2 regions of the Traorella sp. mt218 genome follow, and region 2 is predicted to be linked to the other one. Evidence: a T-box and tRNA genes for the amino acid it is inferred to sense, from the RefSeq annotation. Region 2 holds a T-box; the other holds one or more tRNA genes.
What was found. The T-box of region 2 lies ahead of serS (serine--tRNA ligase). A T-box ahead of a tRNA ligase gene usually reads a tRNA of that ligase, here a tRNA-Ser.

Region 1 (11,383 bases), on a different contig from region 2:
TGTAAATAAGCAAAAAAGATATGCATGATGATGCATGCACTAAAATTTGATGTCAGCCATCACGTTATATAACGATGATGGCTTTTTTATAGTTAAGCATCACCATGTTTTTTTTCTGTTTTGAATTCTTATTCACAAAAAAATGAGGTATAATCAAAATGGAAAGCGAGTTGATAATATGAATCATATTCCATGCAGTGAATATCCGCGTCCACAGATGCGAAGAAATAGTTATCTATGTTTAAACGGGGAGTGGGATTTTTCGATTCACGGCGAAAAAAGAAATGAAAATGGCAAAGTGATCGTTCCTTTTTCAATAGAATCTAAATTAGGTGGAAGCCGGGAGGCTTTAAAGCCGGATGAAACATTGATCATGGAACGGGACTTTGAGCTTTTGGATGACTTTAATGTTGGCAGGGTACTGCTTCATTTTGATGCGGTGGATGGTCAATGCAAGATCTGGATCAACGATTCATTGATAGGGGAGAGCGAGTGTGGTTATCTGCCCATCGTTCTTGATATCACCAATGTCCTAAAAAAGAAGAATCATATTTGTCTTGTGATTCATGATGCCAGTGATACCGGTAGTCAATTAAGAGGAAAACAGTCGCTGCATCCAAAGGGTATCTGGTATTCCGCACAAAGCGGGATCTGGCAGAGCGTTTGGCTGGAAAGCGTTTTTGAGGATTATATCGAATCACTGAAAATTACACCTTATTTTGATGAAAAAAGTGTTGAAATCTTTGTCAAGACAAATACGTCCGGATTGGTATGCATTACATGTGGTCAAAAAAGTATCGAGGGTGAAAGTAATTCAGCGATCCGTCTTTATCTGGATGATATGCATCCATGGACACCTCAAGATCCTTATCTTTATGATTTTACGGTAACGTTTAAGAAAGATCATGTTGCTTCTTATTTTGGGATGCGCAAATTTGGCGTCATGAAGGATGAAGAGGGAGTCATGCGTCTTTTTCTTAATAATCAGCCGTATTTTCAGAGCGGATTGCTTGATCAGGGATATAACAGTGAAGGTTTGATGAGCTGGAAAGATGATCAGATGATGATCGATGACATTCAATTGGCAAAGTCGATGGGTTTTAATATGCTGCGTAAACATATCAAAATAGAACCTTTGCGCTGGTATTATCATTGTGATCGTTTGGGAATGCTGGTCTGGCAGGATATGGTGAATGGAGGCTGTCCATATAATCTTTTAACGATCAGCTTTCCTCTGATTACGAATAAAAGCTTTAAAGATTCTCATTACCGCCTCTTTGGCAGGAAGGATGAGCATCAGCGCAATATGTTCATTGAACAGCTGAAGGGAATGATCGATCATTTATATAACTGTGTCAGTATTTCGATGTGGGTGATTTTTAATGAAGGATGGGGACAGTTTGACAGTGCAAAAGCTTTGCAGCTTGTTCAAAAATGGGATCCTACAAGGACGATCGATCCTGCAAGCGGCTGGCATGATCAGCAAATAGGTGATTTTAAAAGCTGGCATGTTTACTTTAAACCTTATAAATTTAAAAAGGACGGACTTGGACGATGTGTCATCCTAAGTGAATTTGGCGGTTATCAATGGTCATTTGAGAAAGGAAAAAAGAGCTTTGGTTATAAGCGGATGGAAAGTCAGAAAGAGCTGGAGGAAAACCTTATTCAGCTCTATGAACAACAAATCATTCCAGCAAAGAAATTAGGGTTAGCCGCTTGTGTCTATACACAGTTAAGCGATGTTGAAAGTGAAGTAAACGGTCTTATCAGTTATGACCGTAAAACAATCAAAGTCAGTGCTGAAGTCATGAAGAAACTAAATGAAAGGCTTAAAGATGATGAAAAATGATATTTGTTGCCATACGATTGAAAATGAATATATTTCGGTTACGGTTATGAACATGGGAGCTGCGCTTGTTTCCTTTGTTGATAAGAAAAGCGGGATCGATATCGTCTTAGGGTTTGATTCATATGAAGGTTATTTGGATCAGCAGGGGTCCTATATGGGAGCAACGATCGGTCGTTGTGCCAATCGGATCGCTAACGGTTGTTTTGTATTAAATGGAAAAGAATACCATCTAAGCAAAAACAGTTTTCCTCATTCACTCCATGGCGGATATGATAATTTTTCTTTTAAGATATTTGATATGAAAAAGGAAAAAAATGCGGTTTTATTCACTTATTATTCAAAGGATCATGAAGAGGGATATCCGGGAAATTTAAGGCTGGAGGTAGAATACCGTCTTGAAAACCATTCATTGGTTTATACGTTCAAGGGCATCAGTGATCAGGATACGATCATGAACATCACGAATCATTCCTATTTTAATTTAAATGGGAAGGGAGATATCTTATCTCATGAGTTGAAAATCAATACGGATCGTGTTGCTTTAAACGATGAACATGCACTGGCAACAGAAAAAATCATCCATGTAAAGGATACAGCATTTGATTATCAAAACTTTCATCAAATAGGAGAACGTTTAAAAATCGGTCATGAGAATCTTTTAGATGGTTATGATCATAATTATGTCTTTGAGAATACAGATATAAAAGAAATGGCAGCGTTGAAAAATGATCATATGCTTCTACAAGTTACAAGTGATCTTTTAGATATGCATCTATATACTGCCAATCATTTAAATGGCACATTAAAGGGAAAAAACAATCAGGTATATCAAAAATATGCAGGTATCTGTTTTGAATGTCAGTATTATCCGAATGCAATCAATTATGCCCATGTATCAAAACCGGTACTGGTGGCCAATCAGCCGATGACACATTTTATAAGATATACATTAAAAGAGATATCTTGATAAAGAGGATTTTAGGAAATGTAGGATTACTATCAACATCAGAAAGAAATTAAATTTCTAAGCATTGTAAACGCTTTCTTCTCATGGTATAGTAGGCACGGATAGGATCCAGGAGGAAAACATGAAAAAGATAGTATCTTTATTTGCATGTCTGATGATGGTTGTCGGCTTAACTGCCTGTACAAATGCAGAGCCAAAAGATGAGAAGAAAACGGTGAATGTCGGTGTGTCGATCTATAAGTTTGATGATAATTTCATGACGTTGTACCGTCAGGAAATCGAAAAGTATTTTAAAAGCCTGAATACAGATGAAGTGACGTATAATGTCACGGTTCAGGACGGTAAGAATGATATGGCTGAGCAGACCAATCAGATCGACAATTTTATTGCTCAGGATTATGATGTTTTGATTATAAATTTGGTGCAGTCAACTTCAGCCGCAACGATTATTGATAAATGCGAAGCTGCTGAGAAACCATGTATTTTTATTAATCGTGAGCCAAGCGAAGAAGATATGAAAAAATATGAAGGAATGATCAGCTATGTTGGTGCAGATGCCCGGCAGTCCGGCAAGATGCAGGGTGAGTTGATTGCGGAATTGGATAATAAAGGGGATCTGAATGGTGATGGAATTCTTCAGTATGTAATGGTTGTCGGTGATCCTGAAAATGTGGATGCGAAATATCGTACTCAGTATTCCATTGAACAATATCAGGAAGTAAGCGGCAATAAGGTTGAAAAGCTCGATGAGCAGCGTGGTGACTGGGATCAGGCCAAGGGACAGGAAATTGTTGCGAATGCTCTCACTCAGTACGGTGATAAGATCGAAGCTGTCTTCTGTAACAATGATGCGATGGCTTTAGGGGCAGCGCAGGCTATTACGGCTGCCGGAAGAACGGTAGGCAAGGATATTTATCTTGTAGGTGTTGATGCTCTTGCGGAAGCTGTGGATCTGGTATCAACGGATATGATGAGCGGAACGGTCTTAAATGATCATGTCACTCAGGCACATAAGGCTGTCGATGCCGCAATATCTGCTGTTAATGGTGAAAAGCTGTCTGCTTATTACTGGGTAGATTATGTGAAGGTAACTCCTAAGAATGCTTCACAATTCAAGTAAGTCAAAAAGATAATCAGGTGTGCAGCAGCACACCTGATTTTGTGAAAGGGAGCCGAATATGAGTGAAATTTTATTAGAAATGAGAGATGTCAGTAAAACCTTTCCCGGCGTCCAAGCACTGGATCATGTTTCTTTAAAAATAAAAAAAGGGAGTGTCCATGCCTTGATGGGAGAAAACGGTGCCGGTAAATCTACATTGATGAAATGTCTTTTCGGTATTTATAAGATGGATAGCGGGGAGATACTGCTTGAAAACCAGCCTGTCAATATCAAGGACACACAGGAAGCCCTGACATTAGGAATAGCGATGGTTCATCAGGAACTGCAATCCATACCTGAACGAAATATTGCGGAAAATATCTTTTGCGGAAGATATCCGATAAAAAAAGTTGCTTATGTAAAGATGATCGATCATAAAAAAATGATGGAAGATACTGAAAAGCTGCTATCAGAAATCAATCTGAAGCTGTCACCTAAAACTAAGCTGGCAGATTTATCTGTTTCACAACGGCAGTCGGTTGAAATAGCAAAAGCTATTTCATGCAGCGCTAAAGTGGTGATCATGGATGAGCCGACATCTTCTCTAAGCGAACATGAGGTCAAGGCATTATTTGACATCATCCAAAGATTAAAAGAAAACGGAACCTCAATTATATATATATCACATAAGATAGAAGAAATACTGAAAATCGCAGATGAAGTTACGATCATGCGTGACGGTGCCTATGTTGGCAGTTGGCCATCGACTGAACTGACAACCGATAGGATCATTCAAAAAATGGTAGGTCGTGAACTGACAAACCGTTATCCTTTACGTAAAAGTCATCCGCAAGAGGTCATCTTACAGGTTGAAGATCTGACATCCTCAGATCCGAAATCATTTAAAAATATTTCTTTTGAGCTCAGAAAAGGAGAAATATTAGGTATTGGCGGCTTGGTAGGGGCGCAGCGAAGTGAACTGATGGAAGGTATTTTTGGAATGCGAACTATCGCAGGGGGCCAGATCACTTATAAAAATAAAATCTTAAAGGTCAGGCGTCCTCGGGATGCGATATCAAAAGGAATTGCCTTATTGAGCGAAGACCGAAGGGCAATGGGCATCTTTGGTGTCCTTTCTATTTTTGACAATGTTACGGTAGCTTCTTTAGATCATCATTTGATTTTAAAAACGATATTGAATAAAAAAAGCTTAAATGAAGTAGTACATGAAAGCATAGATAAAATGAGCATCAAAGCGCCATCTGCCAAATCACTCATTCAAAATCTTTCAGGCGGCAATCAGCAAAAGGTCATTATCAGCCGCTGGCTGGCCAATGGTCCCGATATTCTGATTCTTGATGAATCGACAAGAGGGATTGATGTTGGCGCTAAATATGAAATCTATACAATTATGGAAGATTTGGTGGCACAGGGAAAATCAATTATCATGATTTCCAGTGAAATGAGCGAGCTGATCGGCATGAGCGATCGTATTCTGGTCATGTGTGAAGGAAGAACCTCGGGTCTGCTTGATGCCGCGATGGTTACGCAGGAAAATATCATGATGCTTGCGACTAAGTACATGTAAGGGAGCAGAAAGATGAATATAGAAAAAAAGAGCCTCATCCATTTTATGAGCAATAATGCCATTACCTTGCTTTTGATTCTGTTGGTCGTATATGTTGGAATCACACAAGCCGGATTTCTCAGCGGTCCGAATTTCAATAATATCATGACCAATGTCGTTCCTCGTTTTATTATCGCCTTAGGTGTCAGCAGCTGTTTGATTACCAAAGGTACCGATCTTTCGGCTGGAAGAATGGTAGGGCTGGGTGGTGTCATTGCCTGTACCTTTCTTCAAAGAGCAGATTATGCGGATCGCTTTTTTCCACAATTGGCACAATATCCGTTATTGGCAGTCTTATTACTTGTCATACTGGCGACAGCCTTCTTTGGCTTGTTGAATGGTATGGTCATTTCTATATTAAAGGTACCGCCGTTTCTGGCAACATTAGGAATGCAAACGATCGTATATGGTATCAATCTTGTCTATTCAGGAGCTGATCCGATCGGCGGTTTAAGAAAGGATTATACCTCACTTGCGACCGGAGAATTATTTTCAATCGGTGGTTTCAGCTTTAAATATCTTTTTCTGATCGGTATCCTATTAGGTATCCTTTTCTGGTTTCTTTATAATAAGACGCGTTACGGTAAATATATGTATGCCATTGGCGGAAATGAAAATGCCGCAGAAGTATCAGGTGTCAATGTCACCTTATCAAAAATTAAGATCTATACGGTAGCTGGCATCATGTATGGTATTGCCGGATTCCTGCTGGCCGCCAAATCAGGTGGAGCGTCGGTCAATCTGGGATTGAGTTATGAATTGGAAGCCATTGCCGCTTGTACGATCGGAGGCGTATCAACAACAGGAGGAGTAGGAAAAGTATCCGGTATCTTATTAGGTGTATTAGTCTTTGAGCTTTTAAAGACCTCGATGCAGTTTCTTAAAATTGATACATCTTATCAGTTTATCGTCCAAGGAGCCGTGATTATCATTGCTGTTGCCTTAGATATCAGAAAGTATCTGGCGAAAAAATAGAGCTCTATCGCAGAAGAAAAAACAATAAATGGGAATCGGTGATGAATGGCATCGGTTCCTGTTTGTTCAGGACTCTTTTCCTTTGAATAGTTGCCATAGCTCCTATTAAGAATAGAAAAATGCAGTATTCACTATTTTGAAACAGAAAGTGTTGATAGGCCGTACATTTCATTTTTATTTTTTATTAAATTATATCTTGTCAAATGAAATCGTTTATGGTATTATACTTAAGCATGAACGAGTTCAAGCACTGCAGAAGTACTCAAGTGGTTGAAGAGGTGCCCCTGCTAAGGGTATAGGCCGGGAAACTGGTGCGAGGGTTCAAATCCCTCCTTCTGCGCCATTTCAAATTCATGCGATATGGTCTAGTGGTGTAGTGGTTAACATGCCTCCCTGTCACGGAGGAGATCGTGGGTTCGAGTCCCATCTAGACCGCCATGCAGATGTAGTTTAATGGTAGAACACAACCTTGCCAAGGTTGATACGGGGGTTCGATTCCCCTCATCTGCTCCATTCCAGAAAGAAAAGCTAATTCGTCCCGTGAATTAGCTTTATTTTTATATCTTCTCCGAACTTTTTGAAACTGTTCGATAGTCTGTGTCAGTTGTTTTTGCAAAGAGTATTTTGCTCTTTGATAACTGAATACGGGCTGTGGAACTTCCCAAGAGCAAATAGCGAGAATACCGTACGCCGTGACTTATTATTTTAAAAAATAATAGCGATCAATATGTGTACGCGATGACAGGCTATTGGATATAATGGTACTTGACGTTAACTGAGTCGCCCGACCAAGCGGGCTGGTGAAATTCCAATGATGCACGATATGCTATCCATAGTCTAAGGTGATGACAACACTATAAACACAAATTTAAAAAACTTGATAGTAGATTAAAGCTGCCTATCCTTATATTTATATATGGGTTATTTATAGGCAGCTTTTGTGTATCTATCAATAGAAAGTAAAGTGGGGTGGTTGTCGCAATGTTGAAAACAGGAATAATTACATACTGGGATATGAAAAAAAATCTTGGTATCGTTCTCGATTCTAAAAGTACAAAAGAAGAAAAAATAAATTATTTCTTTAATCGCCAATCATTCAAAAGCGGGGCCATCAGCCAAATTGAAGAAGGTGCTGCTGTAGCATTTGATAGTATAAAAAGAGAAAGAGGATTTCTTATTATCAAAGATGCAACACTGATCAGTCACGAGGGCAGTGTTGCCTACTATGATCCATGTACATTTAAAGGATGGATTATCCCAAAAAATGATCCAAGAGTGACACTGCGGTTTTCAGCCAAAAGAATTGATGATAAATTAAAAGGATACTTTCTAAAAGGAATGCGAGTATTCTATCAATTCGATATTCAAAATCAAAGAATCTATGCAGTCAACGTCAGTTTTTCCCTTGATGACCTGAAACAGCGAAATTTTAAAATTGAACAAATGTAGCAATGACAACCAGTTATGGTTGTTTTTTTATTAGAAGGAGGTGGCATTATGCTGGATGAAAAAATAAAGACCGGCACAGACGAGAGCGGTGTTGTCGTCATGTGGAACTCAAAAAAGGGATATGGTTTCATTCGACCTGATGCTGGAGAACTGGAGGACATTTTTGTTCATTACACAGATATCTGTGAAACCGAAACAAAAAACCTGTTCATAGGACAAAAAGTTTATTTCAGACGTGAATCTTCAGATAAAGGTTCAAAAGCGGTACATGTGAAGTATGAAAAATACAGATACAGAAGATATGGCGAGTAAGTGGTTATCGATGCCACAAAGGAGGTAAAAAGGTCATGAAAAAGATTATGGTTTACAGTATCAAAGGCGGAACAGGAAAAACAACTCAGGCAAAAACGCTCAGCAAAGGTTTCGCCATGCGTGGAAAAAGAGTTCTTGAGATCGATCTCGATCCGCAAGGCAATAGCACAAAATCATTCACCCAGGTTCCGAACGACATCAAAAGTCTAACCGAAGCAATCAGTGAACTGAATAGTGCCTATTCAAAAGAAAAAGAATTACTTTTTATCAAGCAGTATTCAAAACAGCAGACCGGCGTCTGCCTGAGCGACGTCTTCGATGATCCAAAAAAGATTATTGAAGCTATACGTTCTACAAGATTCAATCATCTTGATGTACTGCCAAGCAATCTGGAACTTTCACAGACAGATACAAAGCTTCGTCTTGAAACAATGAAGCGGCAGGAAAACCGACTGCGAAAAGCATTAAACCATGTACGAGATTGCTACGACCTGGCCGTAATGGACTGCAGTCCGGCCAAATCGTTATTGACTGTCAATGCACTTATGACTGAACCGCTGGTTCTGATTCCAGTCGATTTTAGCGACGATTCACTCCAGGGAATTGCATTGACTCTTCAGGAAATCAACGCACTTAGAGAAGAATATGATGAAATCGCTGATATCGACTATCGAATTCTTCTAACTATGAAAAGCAGCAGAATGAGATCTCATCAAAATACCGAGTCTCTTGTACGTGCCTTTTTTGGAGAAAAAGTGCTGAATACAACGATCCGGTTTCAGGAAAGTCCGATTAACGAAGCCAATGAAAAAGGATTGACAGTATTGGACATCAAAAAAAGCAATATTGCTGAAGACTATGAAATGCTTCTCAGCGAACTGGAGGAAATATTATGAGTACAGAAAATAAAGATGTAGTTGTGGATATGCTGAACCGTTCTTCCAAGAGAAGAAAGAAAATGATGCTTTCGGTAGATGAACTGGTACCTTCTCCGGAAAACAGAAACTATCCAATGATGGATCTGGACGAGCTGGCAGCTTCTTTAAGAATGAACGGACAGGAGCAGCCACTGATCGTAACACCGCGGGAAGACGGTCGCTACGATATCCTTTCCGGCGAAAGACGATACAGAGCTGCTTTAATCAATATCGAACTAGGATATGATCAGTTTGAGGAACTTGAGTGTATCATCAACGATAACGAGCTGTCGCCTCTGGAAAGAAGGATCAAAGTTCGCATTGCCAATGTCCACCGTGATAACATTCCAATAAAAAACAAACTTCTAATCACCAGGGAATGTCTGAATGATTATGAAGAAGCCAAAGCAGCAGGCATGATTCCTTCAGGCACTCTCAAGCGTGACTGGATATCTCAGCAGACGGGATTCAGTCCCCGCAGTGTCCAGGATTATATGAATATTCTAGCTAGTGCAACCAAAGAAAAAATCAAAGAAAAAAAGAAAGAAGAACCAGATCCGTTTCTGACAGCTGTACAGGAAAACATTATGACTAAGCTACAAACCAAAGTAACAGTAAAACCAAAAAAGCTGACAATTTCCTATACAGACACAGAAGATCTGAACAGAATACTGGAACTTCTTAATCTTATCGAAGAATAGAAGGGCTTCTGCTGCCCTTCTATATTCATATTATTATAAGGAGAGCGATATAAGTGAAAACCAATAATAAATCCGCAGTAAGAAGGGGCTGTACAAAGCCGGAGGCAGGCATTAAATTTGCACAAATATTAAAACGGCGCGGTATTACTGCAGAACAGTGGGCAGAACGGCTAGGAGAGCCTATTGTATATATTAAACTTTTCCTGGCAGGAAAAAAATGTGTCCAGTTCAAGACACTGGTCCGTTTTTGCGATGATCTTAACATTCAGATCATGGAATTCAACAATGATATCATCTATGAAAGGATGGCAGAACAGGATATGAATCTGTGATTCTTTTCGGTTTTATCAAATTTGAAATTCGTATATATAAGCAAGGCGGTGCCAAAGATGCGTATTTAAAGGAAGCGAGGGTATATGAGTGAAGAACGTAATGACTTATGATGTCGATTCATTGATCGGGAGCTTTATAGATAAAGAAAATAAAGATATATATAAATTCAGAAAAAGCGTCTTAGGAGCTTACAACCAAAACAAAGTGGATCTTATAGAGGATGAAAGCAGAAATGAAAGCAATGTCTTTATCGAATTTAATCGGCTGCATAAGGATGAATGGATGGACATCATAAATGAAGAAAGAATTTATATGATTGAACATCTTCCCGAACTGAATGGAAGAAAAATGATAAAAAATGAATTCTTCACCCTATATAATGACTTTATGGAAAAGAATACCTATAATTTCAGCACAGAAAAGCGAAAGATGGTATATGCAATCAGTATCCGTGTCCTGTATCCGAACTGCATCCGTGAAGAAAAAACAGAATCAAGTTTTATTGCCTCTCTGATAGAGGAATTCGCATATACAACAGCTGATCTTCCCTACCTTGTATATAATGAGCATCGAGGAAAGGCAAAATATGCAGTGATCCTTCTTATAGAAAGAGAATTTGAGAAAAAAGAAGAATGGCAGAAATATAAAAAAGATCTTGTCATCGATATAAGAACAGGATGCTGGGCAAGCAGAAACTGCCCCAATGACTATAAAAAGGTAATTGCCAGAAAAGGCGATTATAAAAAAGACAAGGATGGCAACAGGATCCCAGTAATGGCCAACTTTTCCAGATGCCAGCGTATCTTCAGATGGGCAGACGGAACAAAAGCAGGAAGAGATACATTTAATGAATTTATCATGATCCTGAAGAGAAAGGTCATCAACGCCTGCATTCGAGTTTCAAGAAAGAAACCATTTAAAGGAAAAGTGCTTCCAAAGCGCATCTGCAAGAAAGAATATAATAACTTTGCGAAAAGAAGACTGGCAATGATGAACTTTGCCAAGAGTACGATTCAGAAAACTACAAATGTGATCTTATCTTATGAATATGGATACTGTCGGCATCTGGAACCCTATAATCCAGCGAAAAATACAGTATTCATAAAAACAAAGGCATATAAAGAGGTTGAAAGTGTATTTGAAAAATACCGCAC
Region 2 (11,383 bases):
AATATTCAATGAGCGTTATCGTGGCACGTGCATTGCCGGATTTAAGAGATGGGTTAAAACCGGTTCATAGAAGAATTCTATATTCAATGTATGAAAGTGGTTATACGCCTGATAAGCCTCATAAAAAGAGTGCCCGTATCGTCGGAGATGTCATGGGTAAATATCATCCTCATGGAGATTCCAGTATTTATGAGGCAATGGTAAGAATGGCCCAGGATTTCAGTTATCGTTATATGCTGGTGGATGGCCATGGAAACTTTGGTAATATCGAAGGATATGGTGCTGCGGCAATGCGTTATACGGAATCCCGTCTGTCGCGTATCTCTTTAGAGCTTTTACGCAATATCAATAAAAATACCGTTGATTTTGATCTTAACTTTGATGAAAGTGAAAAAGAACCAAAGGTCTTGCCTTCACGTTTTCCAAATATTTTGGTAAATGGAACCTCCGGAATCGCGGTGGGTATGGCAACCAATATTCCTCCACATAATCTTTGTGAAGTGATTGATGGATGTGTAGCTTATATTGACAATCATGACATTAGTCTTGATGAAATGATGAAATATATCAAGGGACCGGATTTTCCGACCGGAGCAATCATTCTTGGCAACAGCGGCATTCGTAAAGCTTACGAAACAGGCCGTGGGGTCATTACGGTACGCAGTAAGGCACGGATCGAAGAAGAAAAAGGCCGTAATGTCATAATCATTGATGAAGTTCCTTATGGTGTCAATACCGCAGAGCTTAAAAATAAGGTTGCTGAGCTGGTACATAATAAGATCATTGATGGTATCTCTGATTATCATTCTGATTTAAAAGATGGTATTAAAATTACGATCACATTAAAAAAAGATGCCAATCCACAAGTGATTTTGAATCAGTTGTATAAACATACTTCTTTTCAGACTTCTTATGGAATCATCTTATTGATGCTTGATCATGGTGTTCCTAAAACATTAGGACTTTTAGATATCATTCGTAAATATATTGATTTCCAGAAAGAAATCATTGAAAGAAGAACACGCTATGATCTTGATGTGGCACAAAAAAGAGTCCATATCTTAGAGGGATTGAAAATTGCGCTGGATCATATTGATGAAGTCATTCGTTTGATCCGTTCTTCAAAAAATGATGATGAAGCCCGCAGCGGTTTAATGGATCAATTTCAATTATCTCAGGTACAGGCAAACGCTATTCTTGAAATGAGATTGCGTCGTTTGACCGGTCTGGAAAGAGAAAAGATTGAAAACGAGTTATTGGAATTATTCAAGCAGATCGATGCTTTGAAAGAAATATTATCCAGTGAGGCAAATATTTTAAAAGTCATAAAAGATGAGCTTTTGGAAATCAAAGATAAATATGGCGATGAAAGACGTACAAGCATCGATATGACAGCGATTGAATATATTGATGATGAATCGTTGATACCGGAAGAACAAATTGTTGTTACAATGACACAGACAGGCTATATCAAACGTATTCCACTTAACACATATCGTACTCAGAACCGTGGCGGTAAAGGTGTCAAGGGATTAAATATGAATGAAAATGATGTTGTTGAAACATTGTTGAATATGTCAACACATGATTATCTTTTGGTTTTCACAAATAAAGGAAAGGTTTTCCGTTTGAAAGGATTTATGCTGCCATCAGGAAGCAGAACGAGCAAAGGAATTCCGATCATTAATCTGATAAATATCGAAAAAGATGATAAGGTACAGGCATTGGTAGCATATTCACCACATGAGGATGTGAAATATTTATTCTTTGCGACAAAGAAAGGTATCGTCAAACGTACACCTGTTTCAGAATTTGAGTCAATACGTCAGAATGGTAAGATTGCCATCGTACTGAATGAAGATGATGAGCTTATTGATGTGAAAGGTACAACCGGAAATGATGAAATCCTGATTGCTGCAACAAATGGTAAATGTGTTCGCTTCTCAGAAAAAGATGTTCGTCCTATGGGAAGAAAATCAATCGGAGTCAAAGGTATGAATGTTGATGGTTCGGATGTTGTCGGTATGGCTCTTTCAACTGAAGGTGAATCTATTTTATCTGTGACAGAAAAGGGTTATGGTAAGAAAACACCAATTGCTGATTATCGTATGTGCAAACGTGGGGCAAAGGGTGTCTTAACTGTCAATGTTTCTGAACAGACAGGTAAGCTTACTTCAATTCGTTCTGTCAATGGTGATGAGGATGCAATGATCATTACTAATGAAGGTATCATCATTCGTTTGAGCCTTGATAAGGTTGCAAGCTATGGACGTAATACAAAGGGTGTCCGTCTGATCAATCTCAGCGATAGTGATGCAATTGTCAGCAAGGTTACGATCGTTGAAAAAGAAGAAGAAAATGAAGAAGCCATTGACAATTCTTCTCAGGAATGATTAAATATACTCGTTTAAAGCGATGATGAGGATAAGTAGATACTGTTAACTTGCAGAGAGATAACGGATGGTGAAAGTTATCAGTGAAAGGTATTGAAATCAACCTTGGAGCGAGCGGAGGAATTAAGTATTCCGCTACGGTGGTTCCGTTATAACTATCGAGAGGACAAGTGATCTTACTTGTCAAAAAGGGTGGCAACACGAGGTATCGTCCCTTTAATACGATACCTCTTTTTTTATTCAAAGAGGAGGAAAAAAAGATGATCGATATAAAATTGATCCGCGAGAATCCTGATTTAGTTCGTGAAAATATAAAAAAGAAATTTCAGGATCATAAACTGCCATTGGTAGATGAAGTTATCGAATTGGATAAGGAAAACAGAAAAACAAAGCAGGAAGCTGAAAATCTGAGAGCTGAACGTAATAAAATATCTAAAACGATCGGTGCACTGATGGCCCAGGGAAAGAAAGAAGAAGCCGAAGAAGTCAAGAAAAAAGTAAAAGAATTTGCCGGCAGATTGGAAGAGCTTGAAGCTAAAGAAGTGGAGCTGGGAGAAAAAGTAAAGAATATCATGATGGTCATTCCAAACATTATCGATCCTTCAGTACCTATCGGCAAAGATGATAGTGAAAACGTGGAAGTCCAGCGTTATGGAGAACCAAAAGTACCTGATTTTGAAATTCCTTATCATACTGAGATCATGGAAAGTTTCAATGGTATCGATTTAGACAGCGCAAGAAAGGTTGCCGGTAATGGATTCTATTACTTGATGGGTGATATTGCACGTTTACACAGTGCTGTAATTTCATATGCTCGTGATTTTATGATCGATCGTGGATTTACGTATTGTGTTCCGCCATTTATGATTCGCAGCAATGTGGTAAATGGAGTCATGAGCTTTTCTGAGATGGAAAATATGATGTATAAGATAGAAGGTGAAGATCTCTATCTTATTGGAACAAGCGAACATTCAATGATTGGAAAATTTATTGATACGATCATTGATGAAAAAGATCTTCCTTATACATTGACTTCCTATTCACCTTGCTTCAGAAAAGAAAAAGGAGCTCATGGTATAGAGGAAAGAGGTGTATATCGTATCCATCAGTTTGAAAAACAGGAAATGATCGTTGTATGTAAACCTGAGGATTCAAGCATGTGGTATGATCGTTTATGGCAAAACACAGTTGATTTTTTCAGAACCCTTGATATACCGGTGAGAACCCTTGAATGCTGTTCCGGTGATTTAGCCGATCTAAAAGTAAAATCAGTGGATGTAGAAGCATGGTCGCCAAGACAAAAGAAATATTTCGAGGTAGGTAGCTGTTCGAATTTAGGAGATGCACAGGCAAGAAGACTACAAATTCGTGTTAATAGTGAAAATGGAAAATATTTTGCCCACACATTGAATAATACGGTGGTAGCTCCTCCTCGTATGTTGATTGCATTCTTAGAAAATAATCTGAATGCAGATGGTTCAGTAAATATTCCGGTAGCCTTACAGCCATATATGGGTGGAAAGACAAAAATTGAAAAGAAATAATGTTTCACGTGAAACATCATAAAAGTGAGAGAATATCCTCACTTTTTATTTTATTCTGTGATAAACTAGTATTATGAAATATGCTGGGAGGAAAAATGAATAAAGAATACTATAAAGCATACAATGACAGATATAAGCAGGTGCATGATCATTCACTCCAATGGGCTTCAGATAATCCTTCAAATATCGTGTCAGATACAATTTTGGAATACCATATTTCACCAACAGATAATATTTTAGAACTCGGCTGTGGTGAAGGAAGAGATGCAGCTTTTTTATTAGAAAAAGGATATCATGTTCTCGCAACGGATGTGTCAGAAGAAGTTATTCAATACTGTCATAAAAAATATTCGAAATATTGTAATGAATTTAAAGTATTGGATTGTTTAAAAGATCATTTAGATGGAACATTTGATTATATTTATGCAGTTGCACTTTTACATATGCTTGTATTAGATGAAGATAGATATCAATTTTATAAATTCATATATGACCATTTAGATAATGATGGTATTGCTCTTATATGTACGATGGGAAATGGTGAATTTGAAAAGAAAAGCGATATCAATGAAGCATTTGAATTAGATAGAAGAATACATACTGAAACACAGAAAGAACTGATGATTGCACAAACATCTTGCAGGATCGTTAATTTTAATACATTTGTTAGTGAAATCAATTCTAGCTGCTTGAGCATTATTGAAAAAGGTAACACACACATAGAACCGGATTTTCCTATGATGATGTTTGCTGTCGTAAAAAAAGATAATGAATCATCTTTATAATAGTTATAAATACACGTGTTAAAGGATCACAAACACAGAATTGAAAAGATATAACTTTTACCTTGTATAAAGTAACAGAGTTATGTTATAATGTCATAGCTATCACAATGATAACTACTGAACCTGGTCAGGTCGGGAACGAAGCAGCCATAAGGTGGCGCTGTCATGTGTGGTAGCTTTTATTATAGGTGAAATATGGAAAAAAGATACATGGAGCTTGCTTTGAAAGAGGCAGAAAAAGCATTCAAGAAAGATGAGGTGCCGATCGGTGCAGTAATCATTTATGATAATCAAGTTATTGCGAGAGCACATAACTTGCGTGAAAAAAAACAGATGTCAACTGCTCATGCTGAAATACTGGCAATCGAAAAAGCTTGTCGCAAACTAGGAAGCTGGAGATTAGATGATTGTGAACTTTACGTGACTCTTGAACCGTGTCCGATGTGTGCGGGAGCAATACTGCAGTCTAGAATAAAAAAAGTAGTCTATGGTGCCAAGGACCCTAAGGGTGGATCCATTGAATCAGTAATGAAAATGTATGAAACGAAAGGATACAATCATTATCCGGAAACGCTCTATCTTGAATGTGAAGAATGCTCGAAGATTTTAAAGGATTTTTTCAAACAAAAAAGAATGAAATAGATAAACGATAATGATATAATAAAAAGCAGAAAGCAGGTGTTTTATGGCTTATATTGCATTGTATCGAAAATATAGACCAACGAATTTTGAAGATGTCGCAGGACAAAAGCATATTGTCAAAACACTTCAGAATGCTGTACAACAAAATCGTATTGCGCATGCTTATCTTTTTTGTGGACCAAGAGGAACAGGAAAAACAAGTACTGCGAAAATATTCGCAAAAATGATCAATTGTGAAAGTAAGACCAAGCGTCCATGCGGAAAATGTGATAATTGCCTTGCAATCCAACAGGGAAATCATCCTGATATCATAGAGATAGATGCTGCCAGTAATAATGGTGTCGATCAGGTTCGTGATCTGATTGAAAAAGTAAAATATGCTCCATTGAAAGGAAAATATAAAGTTTATATCATTGATGAAGTACATATGATGAGCTCGGGGGCTTTCAATGCCCTATTAAAAACGATCGAAGAACCACCGGCACATGTAATTTTTATTTTCGCAACCACAGAACCACATAAGGTGCTGCCGACGATCATATCCCGTTGTCAAAGATATGACTTCACAAAAATCAGCGTTAAGGATATGATGGAGAGCATAAAAAAAATATTGGAGAAGGAAAATATTCAATATGAAGAAGAAGCAGTGCGTCTTGTATGTCAGCTGGCTGATGGTGGAATGCGTGATGCATTAAGTATCGTTGATCAAGTTATTGCATATTCACTTGATAAACTTACCTGTGAGGCTATTAATGCAATTTATGGAATCGTAACTGTTCCTGAAAAAATAGAGCTTCTTCAGATGGTGTCAAATCAGGATGCCAAAGGTTGTATGCAGAAAATCAATGAATTTGCAGAACGTGGCATTGATATAAAAAGATGTACTAATGATATGATTGAAATATTAAAAGAAAGTGTTATCCACGATTACACAAAAGACGCTTCGTTGTGTACCATCTTAAATAAAGATGAGATTCATGATGCGAAGCTTGGACGGTCTACAAAGGAAAGATTGTCTATGATTGAAGAGTTGATCAAGGCTTATGATCAATATCGGTTCGCATCCAACATACAATCTTATTTTGAGGTGTGTCTATTGAATATGATGTCTATTGAAAATAAAGAAGTGAATGTTTCACGTGAAACATCTTCAACTGATGATATACCTGATATAACTGAAACTGCAGAAGAAAGTGCAATCGAGTCACCACCTGAAACAAAACAATCTGTAAAAAAAGAAATAAAAGGATTAGATCATGAATATATGATTTCATTGCTAGTAGGAGCTAATAAGACATATAAACATGAAGATTTATCAAAGCTAGAAAAGCTATCAAATTATTATCTTAGTCCGGCATGGGCAAGGTATGCAAATCTGTTACGAGACATGAATTTAGTTGCCAGCGGTAAAGAATATATTATCGTTGGTGTTAAGAACGAAGCAATTGCAAATGAAATCAACGAATTAGATGCTCAAGGAGCTTTTATAGATTTCATGGAAGTCCTATTATCAAAGAAGAAAAAGGTATTTGCTATTACAAATGAGGAACAGAAACAGCTTATCAACGAATTTATACAACGTCAAAAAAGTCATACGTTACCGGAAGCAGCTTCAGTAAAGCTGGAAGAAGATAGTCTTGAATTAGTGAAAAATCTATTTGGAGAAGAAAATATAGAAATAAAGGAGTAAGAAGATGAATATACAAGCATTATTAAAACAGGCTCAGAAAATGCAGGCTGATCTAAAAAAAGTCGAACAGGAATTAGAAGCCAGAGTTTATGAAGAAGAAAATGAGTTTGTTCGTGTTGAATGTGATGGAAAATATCATATCAATACGATCGAAATCAAAAATAAAAATCTAGAAGATATTGAAATGCTTCAAGACATGATTGCTGTTGCAGTTAATAAGGTCATTGAAAAAGCTAAAACGGAACATGAACAAGAGCTGTCAAAAATTACAGGCGGCGTTAAAATGCCGGGAGCATTCTAATGTATCCAGCATTATTTGAAACACTCGTAGAGAGCTTTAGAAAATTGCCGGGAGTTGGACAAAAGACAGCTGAACGTTATGCTTTTGAATTTTTAAAATGGGATCAGGAAGAAATTGATGAATTTTTAAAGGTTTGTTCTATAGCCAAAAAAAATCTCCATACATGCAAGATATGTGGTAATTTAGCGGAAGATGAACTATGTGAAGTATGTAAGGATACTACCAGAGATACGAGTACGATCTGTGTGGTTGAACAAGTGCAGGATTTAATCGCCATGGAAAAGACTCATGAATATAAAGGTGTCTACCATGTTCTTAACGGAGTAATCTCACCATCAAAAGGGATACTTCCGGATGACATCAATATAGATTCATTGATAAAAAGATGTGATGATACAATCTCAGAAGTGATCATTGCGACAAATCCAACAGTTGAAGGAGAAACAACAGCTTTATATTTATCAAAACTTTTGGAAAAGAAAAATATTCAAGCGACAAGAATCGCTCATGGCCTGCCGATGGGAGCTCATTTAGATTATGCAGACGAAATGACATTGATCAAAGCCATGGAAAACAGAAAAAAGATGGAATAAAAATCAGAGTAATCTGATTTTTTTTATGTGATATGAAAAAAATAGTATCATCATATAAATGCTTACTACACTTTATACAGATGGCCAAAGTAATTCAATTTGATTACTGGAACAATAATCAATGTACGACTGATCGGGCATTTGATCTGTGATGATGGTATGGAAAGCATTAACAGAAGCGAAAGTCGCTAAACCTGCCCGGCCAAATTTACTGTGATCGACTACAAGGATAGATTGTTGAGATTGTTTAACAGCCAAGCTTTTTATATCATGCTCACAAATATCAGAATTAGTAGCTCCTTTTTGTAAAGAAAAACCATTTGCAGCTATGAAAGCTTTGTCCAAGTTATATTTTTTTAATATCTTTACTGTATCATAATTTGCACAACAGTTTGTGGAATTAATAAATTCACCGCCAAGAAAAATAATCTTGAAATTTTTAAATTTCTTACATAAATATACGACATTCATATTGTTGGTGATTATTGTGATGTTTTTGACATTTTTAAGAGAGTCGATAATATGAATCGTTGTCGTTCCGGAGTCGATAAAAATAGAATCATTATCTTTGATCAGTGAAGCAGCTAATACTCCTATCCTGTGTTTCGATTGTATATTTCGATCGAACCTTTTATCATAAGGTATCGTATTGATGACTGCACGAACACCACCATAATGTTTCTCGATGAGTCCTTGCTTTTCCAGTATATCTAAATATCTTCTTAATGTACTTTCAGATAATTCAAACTGATATATCAGTTTTTCCATAGAGATTTCTTGTTCGGATTCAATGAGTTCTTGAAGCATGTTGATTCTTTCTTTTTTCATATCTTTTATTCCTCTTATTTATTACGTTCACATAATATCAGATATTTATTCAATCGGCGAGTTAAATATTAATAAAAATGAATAATTTCATCAAAATTATAATTAATTTTGTCAAAATTAATAAAAAAATTAGTGAATTTATTCAAAATATTATCATTTTGAATTGATTACTTTTTTTATAATCCATAAAATGAAAGTAGGACATAGATCTTTTCTAATCAGCGCTGAATCATATGAAAAGAGAAGGAGGGTAATATGTCAAAGAAAAAAATTAGTATAAGAACAAGTCTTATGACAGGTGTTTCTTATATGGTACCGGTGATCGTTGCAGGAGGACTTTGTATTGGTATTGCAAGAATTTTAGGCGGTTATGATGTTGGTAATGCTGAAGGTACAATTGGTTATATGATTAATCAAATCGGAAATGCTTCCATGTCATTTATCGTACCGGTTTTAGCTGCTGCGATTGCTTATTCAATTGCAGAAAGACCGGGTATTGCACCGGGTCTGGTAGCGGGTTATTTATCGACACAAATTCAGGCAGGTTTCTTAGGAGGAATCTTTGGAGGCTTGTTGGCCGGTTATGTTGTTGCGGCAATTATAAAATATATCAAGCTTCCTAAAACAATGCAGGGACTTATGCCTATTATTGTAATTCCGCTGATTTCAAGTTTAGTTGTTGGTTTAGTAATGATCGTATTAATCGGTCCTCCGATCGCTGCATTACAATCATGGATTTTAGCGACAATGACATCATTACAGGGTGGATCGAAAGCTTTGCTTGGCAGTATTATAGGTGCTATGATGGGCTTTGATTTAGGAGGTCCGGTGAATAAAACAGCTTGCCTGTTCGCAAATGGCTTATTAGCTGAAGGTGTATATGGACCAACGGCAGCTAAATTGGTCGGTGGAATGATACCTCCGCTTGGAGTTGCTTTAAGTGTATTGATTGCCAGAAAAAAATATACTCCTTCTGAACATGAAGCTGCAAAAGCAGCATTACCGATGGGACTTTGTTTCATAACTGAAGGTGTATTACCTTTTGCCGCAACAGATCCGATTCGTGTCATCGTTTCTACGGTTGCTGGATCAGCTGTTGGCGGAGCACTTACAATGCTATGGGGAGTTGAAAGTCAGATTCAGGCAGGTGGTATCTTTATCGTACCGTTCATGAATAAACCTTGGATGTTTATGCTGGCATTAGTTATTGGATCTATCGTAACAGCTCTCGTTTTAACATTATTGAAGCCTGCCAAACCAGTGACAACAGAAGAAACAGAAGAAACTGTAGAATTAGATATAGATATTAAATAAATAGCATGTCTGTTGTTTCATAAATACTTGAAACAACAGACATATCTTAGGAGAAATATATGAAATATTTTTTAGACAGTGCAAAAATTGATGAAATACGATATGCATATAAATATTTGAAAATAGATGGTGTTACAACAAATCCGAATCATATAAAAAATAGTGGTAAATCATTTAATAAAATATGCAAAGAACTGGCAGATGAGTTTAAAAATGTAAATTTTCCGATTTCTATTGAAATAGATCCACATATGGATAAAGCTGAGGATATGATCCGTGAAGGAAGGAAATATGCGTCATTATCTTCAAATTTTGTCATAAAGATTGCCTGTACTGAACAGGGACTGATTGCTGCGGAGCAATTAGTGAAAGAAGGAATCAAAACAAATATTACACTTGTTTTCTCTGTATCTCAGGCACTTCAGGCAGCTCGTATCAATAGTACATATGTATCACCGTTTATTGGATGGAAAGAAAACAACGGTGAAGATGGAGTCAGCTATCTGAAGAATATAAAAGATATCTATCAAAATTATGGTTACAAGACAGAAATCATAGCTGCGGCAGTACGTAATGGATATCAAATTGGAAAAATAGCTGCTTATGGTATTGATATCGTTACGGCAGGTTTAAGTGTTTATCAGGATAGCTTATATCATCCATTTACAAGCTATGGCATTCAGAAATTTTGTAAAGCGTGGGAGGAAACGAAGCAAGATGAATAAAGTAATAGGATTCATCGGTCTTGGCATCATGGGAGAAGCGATGGCTGCAAATTTGATCAAAAAGAGTGGATGTAAGGTCATCGTTTATGATATCATTCCTGAAAAAATAGAAGTTTTAACGAAATTAGGCGGTAAGAAAGCCAGTTCTGTGGAACAGTTAAGTGCAGACAGCGATATTATCATTACAATGGTGCCTGCCTCGAAACAAACGATAGAAGTGTATGAGAATATTTTGAAAGGCTTACGTAAAAATGCGTTGTGTATCAATATGTCAACGATTGAACCTGATACGCATTTGAAAATCGTAGATCTTGTTGAACAGAAACAGGCAAACATATTAGATGCACCAGTTGTGAAAAGTAAGGCAGCAGCCATTGAAGGAAAGCTTGGCATTTACGTCGGAGGAAGGGAAGAATGTTTCGCAGACTTGTTACCAATTCTTTCATGTATGGGTGAACAAATCAAATATATGGGAGGTCATGGTAAAGGACTCTATATGAAGATCTGTCATAATATGTTAGTTGCAGCTATTCAAAATGGAGTGAATGAAATGATGGTACTGGCCAGT

Region 1: it encodes a tRNA-Ser, which carries the amino acid that the T-box ahead of serS (serine--tRNA ligase) is inferred to sense. The anticodon was not compared.

What each region holds. Positions count from the first base shown of each region.
Region 1 covers NZ_JBVAYM010000020.1:13,812-25,194, forward strand. The annotation lists gene glmM (phosphoglucosamine mutase) at 1-5, shown strand, start outside; gene ACZYT3_RS09855 (glycoside hydrolase family 2 protein) at 179-1,849, shown strand; gene ACZYT3_RS09860 (aldose epimerase family protein) at 1,821-2,816, shown strand; gene ACZYT3_RS09865 (galactose ABC transporter substrate-binding protein) at 2,938-3,936, shown strand; gene ACZYT3_RS09870 (sugar ABC transporter ATP-binding protein) at 3,995-5,503, shown strand; gene ACZYT3_RS09875 (ABC transporter permease subunit) at 5,516-6,517, shown strand; tRNA gene ACZYT3_RS09880 (tRNA-Ser) at 6,770-6,860, shown strand; tRNA gene ACZYT3_RS09885 (tRNA-Asp) at 6,880-6,955, shown strand; tRNA gene ACZYT3_RS09890 (tRNA-Gly) at 6,957-7,030, shown strand; gene ACZYT3_RS09895 (hypothetical protein) at 7,499-7,966, shown strand; gene ACZYT3_RS09900 (cold-shock protein) at 8,015-8,278, shown strand; gene ACZYT3_RS09905 (ParA family protein) at 8,314-9,174, shown strand; gene ACZYT3_RS09910 (ParB/RepB/Spo0J family partition protein) at 9,171-9,896, shown strand; gene ACZYT3_RS09915 (helix-turn-helix domain-containing protein) at 9,950-10,228, shown strand; gene ACZYT3_RS09920 (hypothetical protein) at 10,317-11,383, shown strand, end outside.
Region 2 covers NZ_JBVAYM010000004.1:32,363-43,745, reverse strand. The annotation lists gene gyrA (DNA gyrase subunit A) at 1-2,393, shown strand, start outside; T-box leader at 2,407-2,612, shown strand; gene serS (serine--tRNA ligase) at 2,654-3,937, shown strand; gene ACZYT3_RS03160 (class I SAM-dependent methyltransferase) at 4,033-4,722, shown strand; RNA gene ffs (signal recognition particle sRNA small type) at 4,817-4,906, shown strand; gene ACZYT3_RS03150 (nucleoside deaminase) at 4,918-5,364, shown strand; gene dnaX (DNA polymerase III subunit gamma/tau) at 5,408-7,054, shown strand; gene ACZYT3_RS03140 (YbaB/EbfC family nucleoid-associated protein) at 7,059-7,355, shown strand; gene recR (recombination mediator RecR) at 7,355-7,948, shown strand; gene ACZYT3_RS03130 (DeoR/GlpR family DNA-binding transcription regulator) at 8,021-8,776, opposite strand; gene ACZYT3_RS03125 (PTS fructose transporter subunit IIC) at 9,032-10,090, shown strand; gene ACZYT3_RS03120 (transaldolase family protein) at 10,150-10,815, shown strand; gene ACZYT3_RS03115 (NAD(P)-dependent oxidoreductase) at 10,808-11,383, shown strand, end outside.